3 regions of the Selenomonas oralis genome follow, and region 2 is predicted to be linked to each of the others. Evidence: riboswitches for the same ligand, from Rfam matches in the RefSeq annotation. Region 2 holds a riboswitch; each other region holds the start of a gene.
The links. A riboswitch is a leader RNA that binds a small molecule or an ion and turns the genes downstream of it on or off. The one in region 2 is predicted to bind cobalamin.

Region 1 (6,785 bases), 220 kb from region 2:
TCCGTGACGCAAGAAAAGAGCCAACAGGCTTCAGGCACAGTGATTCGTCAAAATCCATCCGCAGGCAGTGAGGTTGAGGAAGGCAGCTCTGTTGACCTTGTGATTGCGAGCGCGGGAGAGAAGTCTTCTTCAAAAACAAAGGAAAAAAATTCGGACAGCAAGGATGGGAGAGCTCCAAATAAGGATGCAGACAGCGGCAAAACGAATTTCTAAAATAGTAGGCGAAAATAGGGTTGAATGTTTGGCATATAATAGACCGGCAAGATGCCGAAATTGCAGCGAAGAAGGACGGGAGGGCAGTTTGTTGAAGGGAACAGTGCTCAGAGCCCAGAATAGCTTTTTCTATGTTGATACGGCAGAAGGAATTGTTGCTACCAAATTGCGTGGGCGGCTCAAGAAGGCTCGTATCGCTGTTGTGCCCGGCGACGAGGTGGAACTTGAACTTCTTTCGGATGGTACGGGTGTTATAGAGCGGCGTGGCGAGAGAAAAAACCTCTTGCGCCGCCCTGCCGTTGCCAATGTTGATCAAGTTGTGCTCGTCTTCGCTGCATGCCATCCCGACATCAATGAAGTACTGGTCGATCGGTTTCTTGTTCTTGCCGAATGGTCAGGTATAAGACACATTCTTCTCTGTATCAACAAATCAGATTTAGTAACAGAAGGCGCACCTGATTTACAAAAAATTATCGATTCCTATACGGCGATTGGCTATGATGTGCTTTCTCTCTCTGCTCAAACAGGCAAGGGCATTGAAAAACTGAAAAGAACAGTGACGGGCAAGACGAGTGTTTTTGCCGGTCCTTCCGGTGTTGGCAAGTCTTCGCTTTTAAATGCAATATCACCGGGATGGTATCTTTCGATCGGCTCTGTAAGCGAGAAAATAAAGCGTGGGCGTCATACAACGCGGGTTGCACAGCTTCTGCCGTTTGTTGATGGCTTTCTCGTTGATACACCGGGATTTAGTGCGACAGAATTGGCCGATATCACGCCGGCCGAACTTGCATCGTTCTTTCCGGAATTTCGTCCTTTTCTGAATGCATGCCGGTTCAATACTTGTACACACAGCCATGAACCAGGCTGTGCTGTGAAAGAGGCTCTAAATCAGGGGAAAATAAGTGTGTCCCGCTATACGTCGTATTTGGAAATGCTGCAGGAAAGTGCGGCTAGAAAGAAGGTATATCGATGATTAAAGTTGCACCGTCTATTCTTTCTGCTGATTTTGCACGTTTGGCCGAAGAAATCGGACGTATTGAGGAAGCTGGTGCGGAGTATGTACACATCGATGTCATGGACGGTACGTTTGTGCCCAATATCACGCTTGGCTCACCTGTTGTGCAATCGCTTCGCAAGTGTTCCAAGGCGGTTTTTGATGTGCATTTGATGGTGGAGCATCCCGAGACACAGGTTATCGCTTTTGCCGAGGCGGGGGCAGATATCATCACGTTTCACATCGAAGCAGTGCGCCATGCACACCGCCTTGTGCAGCAAATCAAATCTTTGGGGTGCAAGGCGGGTGTGGCGCTTAATCCTGCGACGCCGCTGGTCATGCTTGAGGAGCTCATGGAAGATATCGATATGGCACTCATCATGACAGTTAATCCTGGTTTCGGAGGGCAGAAATTTATCCCTTCCATGTTGGAAAAAATTTCGATTTTGCGTCATACCGTGGAAGAAAATGGTTTTATCCTTGATATTGAGGTTGACGGCGGCATCAATGCGGAGACAGCACCGCTGGTGCGCGAAGCGGGAGCCAATGTTCTCGTTGCCGGTTCTGCCGTTTATGGCGCGCCCGATATCAAAGCTGCTGTCCAAGCGATTCGTGGTTAAGGAGAGGAAAATGGAAAAAGCGGTTGTTTTGCTTTCGGGTGGGCTTGATTCTACGACCTGCATGGCTGTGGCTGCGGAAAAGGGGTTTGAGATCTACCCGATCAGTTTCAATTACCATCAAAGACACAGCATAGAACTCGATGGGGCACAGAAAGTTGCAGCCTTTTATAACGTAAAAAAGCATCTTATCATTGAAACCAATATGGAGACGATTGGCGGTTCGGCGTTGACAGACAAAGCAATCGACGTGCCCGAGGGAGAAGTATCGCGTACGGATATCCCGATCACCTATGTTCCTGCACGCAATTTGATTTTTCTCAGCTATGCCTTAGGATATGCTGAAGTGATAGGAGCGCATCGTATCTACATTGGTGTGAACAGCGTTGATTATTCGGGCTATCCGGACTGCCGTCCGGAATTTATCGACCATTTTCAAATTCTTGCCGATTATTCGACGAAAGCTGCTCATAAAGGTGAACGCATCGAGATCATGACACCTTTGCAGCAACTTTCAAAGAAGGATATTATTCTTCTGGCAGTACGCCTCAAGGCGCCGCTGGAGCTTACGCACAGCTGCTATAAGGGCGGGGAAAAAGCCTGCGGCATCTGTGACAGCTGCAAGCTGCGTTTGCAGGGCTTCCAACAAGCTGGAATTGATGATCCCGTTGAATACGAAATAAAATGATGGATGATGAAAAATCATGTTGAAAGATATACAGAAAAATGCGGATGAACGTGGTATCGATATACAGCATGTCGGCATCAAGGATGCACATCTGCCGTTTCGCGTCAAAGAGAAGTGCGGCGGTTTCCAAGAAGTTTTGGCACGTATTCGTTTTACCGTTTCTTTGCCGAAGGAATACAAGGGAACACATATGAGCCGCTTCCTGGAGATTCTTCATCGCTGGTGCGACAAACCTGTGGCAGAAAAAGAGATGGAGGAGATGCTGGAGGAAGCACTCGTTCGTCTTGAGGCACAAACAGCAAAACTGAGGCTTTCTTTCAAATATTTTATTGCTAAAAGGGCACCTGTGAGCGGTAAAAAATCTGTTCTGGATTTGGACTGCTTCTTTGAGGGAGAGAAGAAGTCGGGAGAGCCGATGGCGTTTCGTCTTGGCGTCACCGTTCCGGCTACGTCGCTTTGTCCGTGCAGTAAGGCAATTGCGCGTTATGGTGCGCATAACCAGAGAAGTCTTTTACAAGTTGTTGTCGAATTCAGACCATCCGCATCATGCATTTTTATCGAGGATTTGGCTGCTTTAGTAGAAGACCAAGCTTCGTGTTCGATCTATCCTCTGTTGAAACGTGAGGATGAAAAGTATGTGACGGAAAAGGCTTATGAGCGGCCGAAGTTTGTCGAGGATATTCTGCGCGATATTGTGCTTGTCTTGCGTCCCTTGCAAGGACTGCATTGGTTTTCTGTTGTTTGCGAGAATTTTGAGTCTATTCATAACCATAGTGCTTATGCGAGCCATGAGGAGTTTGTGGGGCACAGTGAGTAGATCAATGGTCGGATGTTTGATAGCTGTACAGGAGGAGGTATCGCATGAAGATGTTCTGCAAGCGCTTTGTTTTGCCGCTTTTGCTTGTTTTCATTATCTCTGGTGCGGTTATCTATTCCACTGTTGATATCAATACGCTTACAAACCTTACGGCGTTTAAACCTTGGTCGATTGTACTTGCGCTTATCTGTGTGGGACTTGGGCTGACGCTTGACGGTACGCGTCTCATGCATCTTGTGAAAATTTCAGATGAAAAAATTACGCTGTCCCAGGCCGTACAAGTTGTTTTTGGTAACTACTTTCTTGCGCTTTTGACACCTGGCGCAACGGGAGGGGCAGTCGCCCAACTCATGTTTTTGCGTCATGCGGGAATTCCCGCAGGCAAAGCGACAGTGCTTGTCATTGTGCGGACACTGGTTTCGATTCTCTTTCTTATTTGTTGTATGCCGTTCATTTTTCTCCATGATACAGGTATTTTGCCAGGGATTGATAACCATACATTGATGTTGATTTCCATTGCGGCTTTTATCGTTATCATGCTGATTGTTGCGGCAGCTCGTACGAATGTCCTCGATTATGTTGTACTGCGCTTCACAAAACATGCAAAGGACGAACGCAGAAAAAAAATTATGGCATTTTATCGCGACATTAAGACCGGTGTACATCTTCTTGCATCGTCGCCTAAAAGTATGATACGCATTTTTTTTGAATCGGGACTCAGTCTCATATTTATCTATGCGATTGTACCGTGTCTTCTCCTTGGACTTGGCGTGACGGATGCCGATTGGTATACTGTCATGGGTCGCATGATTTTTCTTAATATGCTGCTCTATTTCACACCTACCCCAGGCGGCTCAGGAATTGCTGAAGGAGGCTTTGTCTTTCTTTTCGCTGATTCCGTTCCGGCAGGTACCGTTGGTATTCTTGCCGTTTGCTGGCGTCTTATTGCGGAGTATATCCCGTTTTTCATAGGACTTTATTATACGCTGAAGATTTTTGGTCGGGATTTCCTCAATCGTCAATTAGAACATTAAAAATAAGGTAATTCTTGCAAATCAAAATAGTTGTTTCCAAAGAAAATCTTGTATCTTTTTCTTGCTACACACTTTTATATGATGTATAATTACTTTCAGTAATATAAAACTTCATACGGTACGTCATAAGTGTCGCCGACCTATATCGGCGAGCGATGAGAGGAAAATGGGTGAAAGACCCATGCTGTCCCGCAGCTGTAATCGGGGAATTTGTTTCCATGGGAAGCGCTGAAATCGCTGTTTCTGATGAAAGTGCTGAATGCATCGGCACTTCCTGACATGTCACTGGGGAAAACCCGGGAAGACGGAAACAAACGATGATCCGAGAGCCAGAAAGCCTGCTTATGATAAGATTCATTGCTTGACTTACGAGAGATGGGGAGATGGATGCCAAGGCGTATTCCGATGGGGGAATATGTCCTTGGTATTCCGCGCTTTGTGGGAAGCACCGCATGTCCTGTCGTTGGTCGATGGACATGCGGTTTTCTTATGGAAACGCCGCAAGATCTGCGTTTCTGAATAAAAATCCTTCGCTGAGATTTCGGGAGGATTTTGCAGGAGTAATTTTTGATTTTGTAAGGAGATGAGGTATTGCATTGAAAGGAAAAGATTTGATACGTCGCCTGTGTCAGATGCTCATCACGCTTTTGGGCGTTACATTCTTGACATTCGGTCTGACGTATCTCGCTCCCGGTGATCCTGTAGAGATGATCCTGGAGACCGGCGATACGATGGTGTCGCAGGAAACTATCGAAAAGACACGTCACGAATTGGGGCTTGACCGTCCCTTCCATGAGCAGTATCTGCACTGGCTTTCCGGCTTGCTGCATGGCGATATGGGCATGAGCTATTCCGCCAAGATGCCGGTTGCTGAAAAGCTTGAGCAGAATCTTCTCGGCACGCTGCTTTTGGCAGGAACAGCAACCTTGATGATGCTCGTCGTTTCTGTGCCTTGCGGAGTCATCGCAGCTTTATATCGCAACCGTTGGCCGGATTATTTGATTCGCGGCGTGTCCTTTCTCGGCGTTTCGATGCCAAGCTTCTGGGTCGGCTTGCTGCTTCTCTTTGTCTTCGGTTTGAAATTGGGACTGTTCCCGATTTCGGGCGGCGAGGTCACTCTGGAAGGGCTGATTCTTCCGTCTGCAACCCTGGCGATCCTCCTGTCTTCCAAGTATACGAGGCAGGTGCGTACCGCCGTGCTCGAAGAGTTCAGTCAGGATTACGTCATCGGCGCCAAGGCTCGCGGTCTGTCCATGCAGCGCATTCTGTGGCGCCATGTGCTGCCCAATGCGTTTTTGCCGCTCATCACGCTCTTCGGTTTGGCTCTAGGCTGGCTCTTGGGCGGTGTGGCGATCGTCGAGATCGTCTTCGGCTGGCCCGGCATAGGCCGCCTGGCGGTGCGGGCGATCGAGATGCGAGACTATCCGTTGTTGGAGGGATTCGTTCTCTGGACAGCCATCTTCTACATGGTGGTCAACTTCCTTGTGGATCTGTCCTATGTATATCTTGATCCGCGCCTGAAGAAGGGGGCGAAATCATGAGCAAGGACGCAAAGCTCCTGCGCTTCTATTCCATATTGGCAGGGTTGATCTTCCTCACAGCGCTTCTCGCGCCCTTCATCTTGACGCAGGATCCCTATGAGTCGTCGATGCAGCAGGCATTTCTGCCGCCTTCCGCCGAGCATTGGTTCGGAACGGATAAACTCGGGCGCGATCTCTTTACGCGCGTGATTTACGGCGCGCGCATATCGGTGTTCATGTCTTTGACGGTCGTCATCCTCATCGCCGGCATCGGCTCTGCCATCGGCGTCGTTGCCGGCTATGTCGGCGGCAAGGTGGATACGATCATCATGCGCTTTGCCGATATGTTCCTCGCCTTTCCGGGCATCGTGCTGGCGATCGCCATTGCGGGCATGATGGGCGGCAGCGTGGTCAATGCCATCCTCGCCCTTGTCGCCGTCGGTTGGACGAAGTATGCACGCCTGGCGCGCAGCATGACGCTGAAGGTGCGCCAGCAGGATTATATCGCGGCGGCTGTGACGAACGGCACGCGTCCCGTGCAGATGTTTTTCCGCCATATCGCGCCCAATATCCTTTCCATCATACTGGTGACGGCAGCCGTCGATATCGGGGCGATGATGATGGAGCTGGCAGGTCTTTCGTTCCTGGGCTTTGGCGCGCAACCGCCGACGCCGGAATGGGGGCTCATGCTCAACGAAGGCAGGCAGGCACTGCAGACGGCGCCGTGGCTCATGCTGTTCCCCGGCGCCGCCATCGTCCTCGTCGTCGCTGTGTTCAATCTGTGGGGAGATGCGTTGCGCGACTGGCTTGATCCAAACAAGGCAAGCTGATGGTTTTACGATGTCTTATGATTTTAGGAGGCTGAAATTTAATGAAAAAGTGGAAGAAGCTGCTTTCTGTTG
Region 2 (6,785 bases):
GCGCCAGCCACAGAACGAGCAGGGCTGCTGCGACAAGGTGAAGCAGGAAGGCGATGAGCGAAGCCTTGAGCCATGAATGATTCTGCTCCATATGCTGTACCTTCTATTTCTTCTGTTCCGCAGCTATAGACAGCCGCTTCACACCCGCGCCCTTGAGCATATCCATAACGGCGACAACCTGTCCATGCGCTGTCTTCCTGTCCGCCTGCAAGACGACAGCGGCATTTGCATTTTCCTGCATGTGCCGCTTCATGATGACAGACGCATCCTGGAGGCTCACAGGCTTGTTGTCGACCGTGATATGACCCTTCTCATCCAACGTCATGATAATGGGCATCTGCACGGGGGCAGATGCGCTCTGCGCCTGCGGCAGCTGCACGGCAAGAGCTTTCTGTGCGACGGTCTGCAGGCTGTTCATCATGAAGAATACAAGAAGGAAAAAGATGATGTCAATCATCGGGATGATCATAAAGACAGGCTTTTTCCTCATGCGATGCTTGCTGAAGTTCATGCCTCATCCCAACTTTCTTTTTTCGCGCCAAGCACCATCGAGCAGAGCCTCTCGGCATCCGTTACCATAGAGTCAAGCTGATGGCTGAAGTATGTATAAAAGCAAAAAGCGATGATGGCCACGCAAAGACCGGCCGCTGTCGCGACGAGAGCTTCGCCGACGCCGCCGGTGATGGCGCCCGCTCCGCCGCCGCTGTCGAGCACGCTGAAGGTCTGGATCATGCCCGTGACCGTCCCGAGAAGCCCCAACAACGGCGAAATCGTCACGATGGCGCTCAAGTAATCGAGATAACGGTTGAAGCTGATGGATTCCATAGACATGCGATCCTCAAAAGCGCTTTTCATCGCGCTCTCGGAACCGCTGTACTCCAAGCCGTTCGCAATAATGCGGCTCAACGCGGAAGGAAATTTCTCGCAAAGCTGCTGTACGCCCTCCCAGTCCTTCTGCCGCACAGCATCATCAACCCCGCGGAAAAAAGCCTTGGCGCCGCTCTGGTTGCCGCGGTAATAGAAAAACCTCTCCACCGCAATCGTCAGCGTGATGAAGGAAAGGACAAGCAGCGGATACATGACGAGGCCGCCGCTGTTGAAAAGCTTCAAAAAATTTTCCATAGTCGATTGCTCCTCCCAGTTCCGGGATATAGGAAACACGGATAAACTGCACGCCAAGCGTCGCTTTGCGGAGATTATGCGCCGCGCTTCCTATATTCCCCGCTTCATATCCATAAACCTTATTCGAAAATCATTTCCAAACCCATCGCCTTTTCTTACCCGGTCTGTTCTTCCAATTTTTCAAGAATAACAAGCGTTTCCATATCCCTGTCCGGTACGCGGATCACTTCCGTCTCGACGCCGAAATAGTCGCGGATATTTTCAGCATTGATCAAGTCCCGCGTCGGACCGAAGACGGATTTTCCCTTGCCCATCAGCAAGCTGCTGTCAGAAAGACGCAGGGCATAATCCGGAAAATGGGTGTTCATGAGGCAGGAAATTCCCCGTTCCGTTACCAGCGACTTGATCAGGCGCAGGATGCGGAACTGGTTCTTGAAATCCAGATGAGATTCCGGTTCATCCAAAAGCAAAATCTGCGGCTCGGCCGCCAAAGCCCGCGCGATGCAGACGAGCTGGAGCTGTCCGCCGGAAAGATTGGTGCATGGCATGTCGCGAAATTGCAGGACGCCTACTCGCTCCATGATTCGTTCGGCCACCTTTCGATCCTGCTTGGACGGAGATGAAAAAGCGCCAATGAAACGGGCGCGCCCCATGAGCACGACTTCTTCCGCCGTATAGGGAAACGCCATGGAATGCATTTGCGGCACATAGACAATGGGCCGCTCCTCCGAAAAAACAGCGTTCGTGCTCGCCTCCTTCCCGTCAAGCAGCAGGCGGCCGCTCGTAAAGGTACGCAGGCCTGCGATGCATTTAAGAAGCGTCGTCTTGCCGCGCCCGTTTTGCCCAAGGACGGTGACGATGCTTTTCTCCGGAACGGAAAAGGAGATATGGGAAAAAATCGGTGTTCCCGCCGTATAGAAAAAGCCTGCGTCTTCCACTTCCAGAATCATTGCCACGCCCCCTTTGTACGTTTGAAGAGAACGGCAAAAAACGGCGCACCGATAATCGCAGTGAGGATGCCGATCGGAATCTCCCCGGCCGTCGCTGTGCGCGCTGTAAAGTCAACAAGAATCAGGAAAATCGCTCCGACAGCGGCGGACAGAGGAAGCAGCTTTCCATGATCCACACCGATGATCATGCGGCATATATGCGGGATGACCAGCCCCACCCAGCCAATGGTACCGCTTACCATAACGCCCGAAGCTGTCATGATCGTCGCGAGCAGAATAACGCTGCGCCGTATTCGCGCGGGCTGCACCCCGATGGATTTTGCCTCTTCGTCGCCCAGAGACAGGACGTTGATGCGCCAACGCAAAGCCAGAAGCAGTGCGCCGGACAGCAAAATGGGGATGCCGGCATACTGCACGTTTTCATAGGACGCATTGGCAAAGCTCCCCATGAGCCAATACGTAATGGCAGGCAGCTTATCGTAGGGATCTGCAACATACTTGATGATCGAGATCAAAGCGCTGAACACAGCCGAAACAATCATACCCGACAACACGAGCGACAGGGAAGAAACCTGTCCGCGCACACGGGCCAGCGAATAGGTAAACGCGACGCTGACCAGACCGAAAAGCATCGCCAAAGCCATGGAAAAGCCGTTAACGCCGGAAAGGAGGATGCCGAGAGCGGCTCCAAAGGCCGCTCCTGAGCTCACGCCAAGCACGCCGGGACTGACGAGCGGGTTGCGGAATATCCCCTGAAAGGCCGCACCCGCAAGCGCAAGCCCCGCACCAACCAAGGCATCGAGCAGGATACGGGGCATACGCAGCTTCCATAGAACCGCATATCCCATCGTATCCGTCCCCTCTCCGAAAAGCCCGCCCGTGAGAACGCCGGCAATTTCCGAAAGATCCATGCCGTATCGCCCACCCAAAAGCGAAAGCGCGGCACTGCCTGCAAGAAGAAGCAGCGTGCAAAGCCAAATCAAGGCCAGTCGTCCCCTTGTGTTTTTCAACATATCACCTCTTCAGCAAATAACCGTTCGCAAAGCCTGTGCTTCTCCTTCACTTAAAGCGCCAATGCTGCGTTCCATTTCGTTTGGAGTATTTCATCCAGATCTTCCTGCTGCAGCTCATAGTGGAAATATTTCCGATAGAAATCCGTAAGGAGCGGACGCATCTCATAGTCTCCGAACACCTCCGGATGCAGGACCTTGCCCAGCCAGCGCATCATGAGCGGCGTCTCGACGCAAGGCGCGTCCCAACGATAGATGCCTAAAGGCGCCTTATAGACACGCCGGTTCTTTACGGCGTCCAAATTGCTCCAGTCCTGTCCGTCATAAGCGTTGCGGTAAATATCCTCCGGCGTAAAATCCGAAAAATTGCTCAGGATGATGACATCGGGATTCCACGACATCACCTGTTCCATCGTGATTTTCGGCCATTGATCCTCGACATCTACAACATTTTCACCGCCGGCAGCTTCGATCATAATCTTGTTGACGGAGCGCGTGCCGGCTGCCGTCAGCTGCTCATTCTGCAAATAGAGTACTTTCGGGCGCGGCTTTCCCTCCAGCTCCTTCGCCTTTTCCTTAAAATAAGCTTCGCTTTCCTTGTGGTAAGCGATCAGGGCGTTTGCCTCTTCCTGCTTGTTCAATATATCGCCGAGGAGCGCGATGCCCTTCTGCACGTCTTCCAACGTGCCATAGCGGATCTTGACAGCGGGGATGCCCATGCTCGCAAGTTTCTCGCCGACCTCCGGCTGATAATCCCAAATAACTGCCAAGTCAGGGCGCAGCTTGGCAATCTCTTCGTAATTCACATTGAAATTGCGGTCGACGAACGTATCGTTGACCTCCGCCATCTTCGGCGCCATCTTGCGCAGCATGCTCTTTTTGTAAGCGGCCATAGCAGACGGGTGCATACCGACAAGCTTCTCCGAACTGCCGTCCACGGCATAGACGATGGAAGCCCACGGCACGGGAACCACGACCATTCTCTGCGGATCCTTCTTGATCTTGACTTCCGCGCCGGTAAGATCCGTCACCATCTTCGTCTCTGAAGTCTTCTCTCCCTCTTGGCTCGTACCGCCGCAGCCCGCAGCGAAGAAAAAGCATGTGAGCAGTGCAAACGCACAAACCCAAAGCTTTGTCCTGCGATACATCGTGAGATCCATCCTGTCGCCTCCTAAACAATTCTTCAACAAATCCACCTAGAAAAATCTCCCCCCTGAAAGCTCAAGGGGGAGAAACATCATTTTCTTTTATTTGCTCTTCAGAGCGTCCCATGCCTCGTTCGCACGATCTACGAAGAGGTCGCGAATGGCCTTGTTCTCGCCGAGACCATGGATGTAGGTCTTGACCTTGAAGCCTTCGCTCTCGAGCACGGACTTATGGGAATCCGGCTCAGCGCCTGCCATGTCGTTGTTTGCATGGTCGCCGGCGACCATCATCATCGGCATGAGCGTAACCGTGTCAATACCCTTTGCTTTGAGCTGCGGAATGATGTCCTCAAGGCTCGGCCAGCCCTCGACGGTGTAGATGAACGTATTCTTGAGATTCATCTTGTCGATGCCGTCCTGGATGACAGCGTAGTAGGCATTGGCCGGATGCGGCGTGCCGTGCGCCATGACGAGGATTGCCTCGTTGTCCGCTACCTTGGGGAACTGCGTCGAAAGCGCCTTCAGAGTCTCCGCAACATCGTCGCGCTGCTCTTCCTGACCCTGCCAGTACATGAGCGTCGTGCCGAGCGTCATCTTCTTGAAATCGTTCTTATACTCGTTGAAGATAGCCTTGTCATAAGCGTACTCCATACCGGGAATGACATCGAGGGAACAGAGCGCCACACGCGTATAGCCGTCCTTCTTCAACTGCTTCAAAGCCGCTTCAGGCGTGGGAATGTCAATGCCTTCCTTCTCCTTGATGCGGTCAACGATGATATGCGACGTAAACGCCAGCTCGACCTTTACGCCGGGATGAGCCGCCTGAATGGCCTTGACCGTCGCCTCAATCGTCTTCGCACGCGAATCTTTGTACGTTGTGCCGAAGCTCATGACAAGAATGGCATCCTTGTTCGGAAGCTTCTGGAGCTTGGGGTTCTCATTCTTCAAAAGGCCGATCTGAGAAGCCTCAAGGAGCGCCGGTGTCGGATTCTTTACCTCAGGGTTCAGCATGTAGCCGGCATGAGCCGCAGGCGCACCGATAGCAAAAATTGCGCTGCAGGCAAGGGACATGGCCAGCATCCTTTTGAAATTCTTCTTCATGAAAGCATCTCTCCTTTAAAATGATTACGTAAGGAAATATAGCAAGCCCTGGCCTAAATGCAGCATCAGCCAAGGCGGGCTTGAAAAAAGAAAGCTCCGGGTCTCCACCCCCGGAGCTGCTGCAGAGCAGCAAAAGAGAACTGGATCGGAAATAATATATGAGCAATGCTTTCCCCTGTAGCCAAGCCGCAGGGAAAACTCTCCGCCGAAAATAAGCCCCTTTGCCCGCGTGGGGAAGGGGGTTTTCGGAGGGGAGGCACTACAAAAGAAAACCCGGCCTCAGCCGGGATTCATTGCGTTGCGCAATAATCCCCTTCCCCATCACTCGCAGGTCAAACGGTGATTGTCAGCTAGGCAGTTCTCCTGGCTCCAGGTCATCGCTCCTCTGCGCCTTCCCAGGGACATTCCCCAGTGACATCATGCAGATTCACTCGCTGTTACAGTGGCGGGACCGCTCCGGCATTTACCGGATTCCCTATTAAGTCTTGCGACACCTAACCCAATCGATATGGAGTTTTTATGGTTCTATGAACCTCATGTATTATGGTAGCACTCATTCCTATGTTTGTCAACACCCTTTTCAGGATATTTTAGGAATTTCCCAAATTAGGTCAAGAGAACATCGACAGACCTTTCGATGGTATAAAACCAGGAAACTTCCTTCTAGAAGTCAACCTGCTCCATCTCCTCGCGTGACTTGTCACAGCGCAGCTCCTGATTTTTCACGCTGACCTGCGTGCCCGGCGCGACCGACTTCGTGATAAACGCATTGCCGCCGATGACGGCGCCCTTGCCTATGACCGTATTGCCGCCGAGGATCGAGGCGCCGGAGTAGATGGTCACATAATCCTCGATGGTCGGATGGCGCTTCTTATCCTTCAGCATACGGCCGCCCTTCGTCGAGAGCGCCCCCAAAGTTACCCCCTGATAGATTTTCACATGCTCGCCGATTTCCGTCGTCTCACCGATGACAATGCCCGTAGCATGGTCGATGAAAAAGCTCCTGCCAATCGTCGCGCCCGGGTGGATATCCACACCCGTACAGCTGTGCGCATACTCGGACATGATGCGCGGAATCACGGGAACGTCGAGCACATGAAGCTCATGCGCGAGACGGTGCACGGTGATCGCGTACAGTCCTGGATAGGAGTAAATGATCTCCGCCTCGCTCGACGCCGCAGGATCTCCCTCGAATGTCGCATGAACATCCAATTCGATGTAGGAGCGGATCTTCGGTATGGCGCGGAAAAAGGCAAGTGTGATCTCCTGGGCTCGGTCAGCAATATCGCCTTCCGTTTGCACGTTCGAGCATTTGCACGGCAGAGCGATGGCGATCTGTTTGTTCAGCAGGTACGCCACATCCTCTATAACCATCGTCATATTGTTCTCAACGCTGTAGACGCGGTAGTGCTCATCCTTGAAATAGCCCGGAAAAACAATGCGCACGAGTTTGTCGA
Region 3 (6,785 bases), 1.3 Mb from region 2:
GTACCGATATACTTCCGTGCCGTCGCGATGACCTTGTTCACGTTCGCACGCTTGAGGAACGGCTTGCTCTCCGGCGCCTTGTTCACATGCGGCTTCAGGTCAGGCTTCCTGTCCGCCGTCTGCGGCGGTTGGATCTTCACGCCGCCCGCACCGACCGGCAGCGCGATTCGTCCGGCGTCCGCCGGCTCCTTCTGCAGACGCGCCCAAGTCTCGCGATCCACAACGCCCGTCTCCTTGAGGCTCTTCGCGCGCTGGAACGCTATCACAGCATTCTTCGTGCGGCTGCCGAAAATCCCGTCCGGCTTGTCGTCAAGATACCCCGCGCGCTGCAGTTCCTGCTGCAGCTTCAGCACATCGCGCCCATGCGAATTCTCGGAGAGGATCGGCGCAGCCGAAGCCGTCCCCGCCGCCAAAAGCATGGCAAGACCCAGCGCAAGAAACACCCTGCGCAGACGATAAGAGCGCATAAGAATCCCTTCCCTTTCCGTAAATCGCAAGAGCGGAATCCCTCCGCTGCCAACTGTACTTTACAGTATACTGCAAAAAAGCCGCTTTGAAAACAAGAATTTTCCTAGGCGGCGCACAATGAAGCAGCCGTTTGTGCGTGCAACTTACGGCCGCTTGGCGAAGAGCCAGGCGACGGCGCTTACGGCGAGGACTAGGAGCCAGGCAAGCGTGCCGCCCGTATTGCCGAGGAAGGTATCCGAGAGCGGCGCCGTCATGCCGATGAGGGAGAGCGCTGCGAGGAGCGCCGGCAGCTTCCAGACGGAAGCCAGCAGCGAACGTCCCCTGTCGTCCGCAAAGACGGGCCGGCGCTCCTTCTGCCTGTGCGTGCGCTGCCACCAGCCGAGGAACCCCGTGACGATGACGACGATCGTCACGATGTCGAGCAGCGCCCAGATGATTTTCAGGAGAATCGTCGAATGGTTATGGATGTGGAGGTCGAGCAGCGAGGCGCAGACGGCCAAGTAGCGCGGCAGCGGCTCAGTGAAGTGCAGGAGCTCGCCGTCTGCCGTACGGGAAAAGAGCACCTTCTGCCCCATGAACATCGCGGGGTGCGCCGCATCCGTCAGGTAGAGGGTCGCAGGGAGTTTGCCCGTCGCGGCCTCCATGCTCAGGACATCCTGCTCGGGGAAGGCTTCTTTCGCATAGGCGAGCATATCCTCGTAGCGGACGCTCGCAGCATCCCCCTGCGGCGCGTGGGCGTCGACATCCGCGAGGTAAGCGCCGTAGCCCACGGAGAAGATGACGATGGCAACGCCGCTCAAGGTCAGAAGCCCCGCCCAGACCGCCGTGACGACGCCGAGGAAGTTGTGCCAGTCGAAGGAGCTGCCCGCCGAGACGCCGCCGCGCGTGCCGCCGAAAAGGCGGCGGCGCATGAAGGTCGGATAGAGCAGCAGGCCGCCGAGAATGGAGAGGAAGCTGAGGAAACACATAATGCCGAGGAAGATCATACCGCCCTGCCCCATGGCGAGCCGCAGGTGCAGGATGTGCAGCGTGTGCATGAGGCTCGCGACGGCAGGCGACTTCACTGCGCCGCTGCGCCACGGAACGGCCTGTTCCGTCATGGGCGAATAGGCGATCTGCGTGCCACCCATGCTCATGCGCCCCGTGCGCCCGTGACTGCCCTTGTCAGCGATGCGGTAGAGCAGAAGCCCATGCTCGGGCATGGCGGAAATGGCCTGCACCTTCTTGTCGGGGTTCTCTTCCAGGACCTTGTCGAGTCCGGCAGAAGTTCCCTGCCAGAGCACATGGTAGGAGGAGTCTCCCGCATGGGGCAGAGGCTCGACGCGGTTCCACTGCGTGATCTCCTCCTTGAAGAGAAGAGGTAGCCCCGTGAGGCAAAGCAGGAGGAAAAACACTGCACAGATCGCACTGATCCAGCGGTGCAGACGATAGAGAAGTAACATGAAAAAGACTCCTTTCTTTCAAAACAGACCCGCTGAAACGGATTCGTCCGAAATCAGCTTGAAATGCTCGGAAAAGGACGCCCCATCTTGCCCTAGCCTCCCTGCCGGCTACAGATTCGTCGCCATAAGAATTACAAAAGCCCGGCGCCTTCCATCAGGCCGCGCCTGTAAAGAGCGGCCGCAAAAAAAGCCCTGCGCATCGCCGCAAAGGCGGCGAAAAGAGCCCGTCCGACGGCGCCGCAGGGCACAGGCGCAAACCAAAAGCAGCGCCCCTCCCGCCAGGAAAGGGCGCTGCTCAAAATCACCGCTTCATCAGGACGCAAAAAGATGCGCCGCACTGTCCTTCCGCCCCAAGGCGGAAGCAGCCGGCCGATAAAGCCAGATTCCCTCCCCATCGCTCGCAGGTCAAACGGCAATCGTCAATCAGGCAGTTCTCCTGGCTCCAGTTCATCGCTCCTCCGCACCTTCCCGGGCTTCCCCAGTGGCATCTTGCGGATTCGCTCGCTGTTACAGTGGCGGGACCGCGCCGGCTCCTCCGGCTTCCCTATTAAGTCTTGCGACACCTGATCCCATTCTATACGGTTTTCATATCTCCGGGCTTCCGACTGCCAGAATATCATTCCCCATAGGCATTGTCAATAGCACGGGAAAAGTTTTCCATCCTCCGTGCGTTCGTCTCGGGCAGACGGCGGCCCACCCGGCAAAATGTCGTCTGCCGCGCAAAAAACCGGGAGCGGCGCTGCTGTGCCGCTCCCGATTCCCGTCTTATTTTCGGCGTGATCCGAGCCGGCGAAAAATCAGCCTCAGCCCGAAAATGCCGCCACGAGATTTTTCAGTCGCTCCGTGCCTTCCTTGAAGCTCTGCACCTTGTCGAGAATGTCGGCGTACTTCTCCGCCATGCCGACGATATTCTCGGCGATGCGCGTGTTGCCGTCGGCGCTTTCGTGCGTCGCCCGGCCGATTTCCTCCATCGAGTGGTTCATGTTCTCCACCGACTGCAGAAGCACCTCCGAAGTCTTGGTGCTTTCCTTCGCCGCTTTCAGGAAGTATTCCGCATCCTCCTTGTACCGGACAGCCGTATCGTCCATCTGCGCATAATCCTTGCGCACATCCCCATCGAGAAGTGCCAAGAGATCGAACGCACTCTTGGACAGCGCCTGCATGGCGCTTGTCACTTCCCCCGTGAGGCTCTTGATCTTTTCCGCCGTCCCCTGCGACTGCTCGGCAAGCTTTGCGACCTCGCCCGCAACGACGGAGAAGCCGCGGCCCTGATCGCCGGCACGCGCCGCCTCGATGCTCGCATTCAGCGCGAGGAGGTTCGTCTGCTCGGCGATATCCGTAATCGCCTGCGTGAGCTGCGAGATCTGCTCGACGACCTTCGCCGATTCGATGGCCGCTTCCACCGACCCCTTGGACGACTCGTAGACGCGCTGGGAAGCCTCCTGCGCCTGCTCCATCTTTATCTTGAGCTCCGTCGCACGCGTGCTGATTTCCTGCGTGTACGCCTCGCTCTTCTTCATCACGCCGACCGTGCCGCGGATCTCCTCGCTCAAATGGTTGCTGACCTGCTGCATGCTTGCCGTCGAAGCCGCCGTCTCCTCCATGCCCGCCGACATCTCTTCCGTCACTGCGGACATATCCTGCGTCTCGTTGTTCATGGCCTCGATCATGCCCTCAAGCTCGCCGACAACAACATTCGTCCTCTCCGCTTCCTCATGCACCTGCTTCATGAATCCCTGCATCTTCATCAGGGCTTTGACGACAACGCCGATCTCATCCTCGCGGTGCGAGAGGGAATCCGGAATGGCGCGGGAAAGATCCCCTGCCGCCACGGCGTTGAGGTGCTCGATCGAAGTGTTGAGCGGCGCGGAGATGTTGTTCGCAATGATGCGCGACATAAGGATGCCGAGAATCAGGCTCACGAAAATGATCGCCGCAAAAATCTTCAAGGTGCGCGCGTACTGGATATTATTCGTCTCAAAAAGCAGCTTGCCCTGGAACACATTGTCCGGCGTCAGAACCTGCATATTGGCGCCGATCGCCGTGATGGAGGAAAGCTTGTCGTAAGCCGCCGCCTTGTCCTCCGGGGTCACCCCCAGGGAACTTACCGCTTTCACGGCGCTGTCCGCCGTGTCGAGATCCCCTTCTAGCGCGGTGATGGCCTCCTTGGCGCGCTGGCTCTGATCGAGCTTCTTGAGCTCCTCGATGTCATGGCGGATGCCCGCAAGGTTGCCCGCGATGTCATCGAGCAGAATCTGGCGGTTCTCCTGCGTGAAATTCTGCTGCACGATATAGGAAACATTGACATTGATGCTGCGCAGACGATTGTTTGCATCGTTCAGATACTGCGTCGTCATCAGATTGTGATGGTACATATCATCGAGCGCCTGCTTCGCCGAATGGCTCGAATAGATGCCTACCGCTGCAACGAGAAGGATGATGCAGATCAGGAAGACGGAAAGTATCGCCACCTTCGTCTTGACGCTGTAATCCTTCAAAATATCGCTGCCCAAAGTGAAATTCCCCTTACTCAACATGATTCATCCACCCCCTACTTCGAAAACTGCGCAATATTGTCTTGCGTAATGGAGGTGAACGGGATATCCAGGCTTTCCGTCGGGGCTTTTCCGTCGAGGAAGGCCTTGACCAGCGAGACGGCTCCTGCCGCCTGCCCCTCGGCATCCTGCTGGATCGTCTGCGAAAGCTCTCCGGAGCGGACGGCGGCCAGTCCCGAGGGCGTCGCGTCAACGCCGGAAACGAGGCATCCCTCGAGCCGGTTCGCCGCCTTCAGCGCCTGGATCGCACCGAGCGCCATCTCATCGTTGCCCGCAATAACGCCGTTGATTTCCGGATAGAAGCTCAGCCAAAGCGTCATGGCCTTCATGCCTTCCGCCTTGCTCCAACTGCCGTCCACCATAGCCAGCAGCTGGATGTCGGGGCGCTTCGCAAGGCACGTTTCCTTGAAGCCTTCCCAGCGCTTGACGGCACCCTCCAGGGACGCCTCTCCTTCGAGGTAGACGACCTTGGCGTTGGGCGGCAGGTTTTTTGCCATGAACTCGCCCTGCATCCGGCCGGCCTCAAGATCGTTCGACATCGAGCCGACCACCTTGGGATCGTTCACACTGCGGTTCATGATGACGACCGGAATGCCTGCCTCCCTCGCCTTTTCCACCGAAGGCACAATGCTCGTCCCATCCATCGCGAGGAGCACGATGGCGCTTGCATGGGAGTCAATCGCCTCATTCATCTGGTCGATCTGCAAGTTGGCGTCGCCCTTGGCATCGCGGAACTCCACGTCGAGCCCCGCGTCCTTCGCCTTCGCCGCGAATGCCTCGCGCAGCTGCATGGCAAAGGCGTCCGCGTCGTTGTGGTTCGCATAGATCACCTTGCCTGAGCCTCCGACGCCCGCCAAGCCACAGCCTGTCAGACAAAGACACACCGGAAGGCTCAAGAGGAAAAGCAGCAGCTTCCTCGATAAGCTCATTACGGACACTTCCTTTCTTCTCGGGCAAATGAATGTGCTGCACTTGCCCAAAACGTAACTAGTACTTCTGCTCTATGGTTATTCTATGTCCCCCCTCCATAATCCTCTTTTTCTTTGGTTTTTTCTTATATTTACAATATGAGAAAATAGCTCTCATCTATGGAAGCGGCGCGAAAATAACTGCGCTCGTCATTTTTCCGATGATAGTCCCATGAAACACTTGCGCGGTTTTTCCCACAAATATGGCTTTTCCAGGGGTTTATGCGCTTCAAAAAATTATACGTTTCAGCCAGTATGAGTATTTTTATATATTTTAGGCAGCGCTGATCATAGGAAGCGTTGATCAAATGAAGTCCGCCCGATCGGTGCAGATTTTTCGACTTGCCAAGGAGGAAAACCACCTGCACGGCGCATCATCCCGCATAACAAAAAGCGCCGCCCCCTCAGGGACGACGCGCAGGCAGCAAACTGGCGGAGAGTGAGAGATTCGAACTCTCGATACAGGTTTCCCCGTATACACGCTTTCCAGGCGTGCTCCTTCAACCACTCGGACAACTCTCCAATGCTTGAATCCTTTGCGAAAAATCGCAGGCAATATGAAATTACAGCGTCACGCTCAAAGCGAGCTCCGCAACAAAAGATAGTATACCATCTCCTGCCTCCCCTGTCAATCGCAAACTTGCGGGCGCAAAAAGCGCCCGGGCAGCGGACAATGCCATCGACATACATAGAAAGCAGCCCGTCCATACGGGCGGGCTGCTTCTTCACGGAAATTCACATCATCTATATCGGCTGCTGCGTTTGCACATTTAGAGACGGGCGGTAATCGCAGCCGTCAGACCGAATACGATGCCCGGGAGATTTGCGAGAACGAGCGGCCAATCGCGCTGCTTTTTGAAAAACCCGTATCCAACCCACATCGTGCAGTTGATGAATGCGACGGACGGCTGAATCCAGTCGCCCTGATGTCCGGACAGATTCCCAATGATCTGCGGAATATAGGAGACATACATACAAATGGACAGGCCGGAGGCAATCACCCCGACGATGCGTATCTTGTTTTGTGCAGCCTTTTTGCCCATCTGCACAACTTCCTCTTCCAAATGCTCCGCTTCAGCTTCTGCTTTTTCCAACAATTTAGCCATACGTTACTCACTTTCCTCAAAAAATCAATGGTACATCAAGAGCTGATACGATCAGCATAAAATCTCTTGGCTTATAGCCATATTTCCCAGTGTATATGGAAATACGGCTATATCCAACGATCCCCTAAAACAATTCCCCCTCGGCGATGCGTCCCAGGAGTTCCTTCGACGGGATGAAGAAGAGCTGTCCCTTCTCGGCGGTCGAATACTCGAGCAGACGATCATCCTGCGTGAACATATTGGTGA

Region 1: linked by a shared signal. The riboswitch ahead of nikB (nickel ABC transporter permease) and the one ahead of ACRTGH_RS12030 (sirohydrochlorin cobaltochelatase) in region 2 are both predicted to bind cobalamin.
Region 3: linked by a shared signal. The riboswitch ahead of ACRTGH_RS05815 (hypothetical protein) and the one ahead of ACRTGH_RS12030 (sirohydrochlorin cobaltochelatase) in region 2 are both predicted to bind cobalamin.

What each region holds. Positions count from the first base shown of each region.
Region 1 covers NZ_CP194411.1:2,331,216-2,338,000, reverse strand. Annotated here, with positions in the region: gene pknB (Stk1 family PASTA domain-containing Ser/Thr kinase) at 1-213, shown strand, start outside; gene rsgA (ribosome small subunit-dependent GTPase A) at 302-1,186, shown strand; gene rpe (ribulose-phosphate 3-epimerase) at 1,183-1,827, shown strand; gene queC (7-cyano-7-deazaguanine synthase QueC) at 1,838-2,512, shown strand; gene folE2 (GTP cyclohydrolase FolE2) at 2,529-3,329, shown strand; gene ACRTGH_RS11040 (lysylphosphatidylglycerol synthase transmembrane domain-containing protein) at 3,374-4,363, shown strand; cobalamin riboswitch at 4,474-4,723, shown strand; gene nikB (nickel ABC transporter permease) at 4,960-5,904, shown strand; gene nikC (nickel transporter permease) at 5,901-6,713, shown strand; gene ACRTGH_RS11025 (ABC transporter substrate-binding protein) at 6,755-6,785, shown strand, end outside.
Region 2 covers NZ_CP194411.1:2,555,768-2,562,552, forward strand. Annotated here, with positions in the region: gene ACRTGH_RS12000 (energy transducer TonB) at 1-91, opposite strand, end outside; gene ACRTGH_RS12005 (ExbD/TolR family protein) at 104-511, opposite strand; gene ACRTGH_RS12010 (MotA/TolQ/ExbB proton channel family protein) at 508-1,122, opposite strand; gene ACRTGH_RS12015 (ABC transporter ATP-binding protein) at 1,278-2,072, opposite strand; gene ACRTGH_RS12020 (FecCD family ABC transporter permease) at 2,069-3,085, opposite strand; gene ACRTGH_RS12025 (ABC transporter substrate-binding protein) at 3,136-4,242, opposite strand; gene ACRTGH_RS12030 (sirohydrochlorin cobaltochelatase) at 4,330-5,328, opposite strand; cobalamin riboswitch at 5,665-5,841, opposite strand; gene ACRTGH_RS12035 (serine O-acetyltransferase) at 5,992-6,785, opposite strand, start outside.
Region 3 covers NZ_CP194411.1:1,214,289-1,221,073, reverse strand. Annotated here, with positions in the region: gene ACRTGH_RS05825 (C40 family peptidase) at 1-467, opposite strand, end outside; gene ACRTGH_RS05820 (PepSY-associated TM helix domain-containing protein) at 612-1,910, opposite strand; gene ACRTGH_RS05815 (hypothetical protein) at 2,042-2,248, opposite strand; cobalamin riboswitch at 2,320-2,492, opposite strand; gene ACRTGH_RS05810 (methyl-accepting chemotaxis protein) at 2,714-4,447, opposite strand; gene ACRTGH_RS05805 (sugar ABC transporter substrate-binding protein) at 4,462-5,394, opposite strand; tRNA gene ACRTGH_RS05800 (tRNA-Ser) at 5,864-5,955, opposite strand; gene ACRTGH_RS05795 (SemiSWEET family transporter) at 6,204-6,539, opposite strand; gene ACRTGH_RS05790 (Dyp-type peroxidase) at 6,664-6,785, opposite strand, start outside.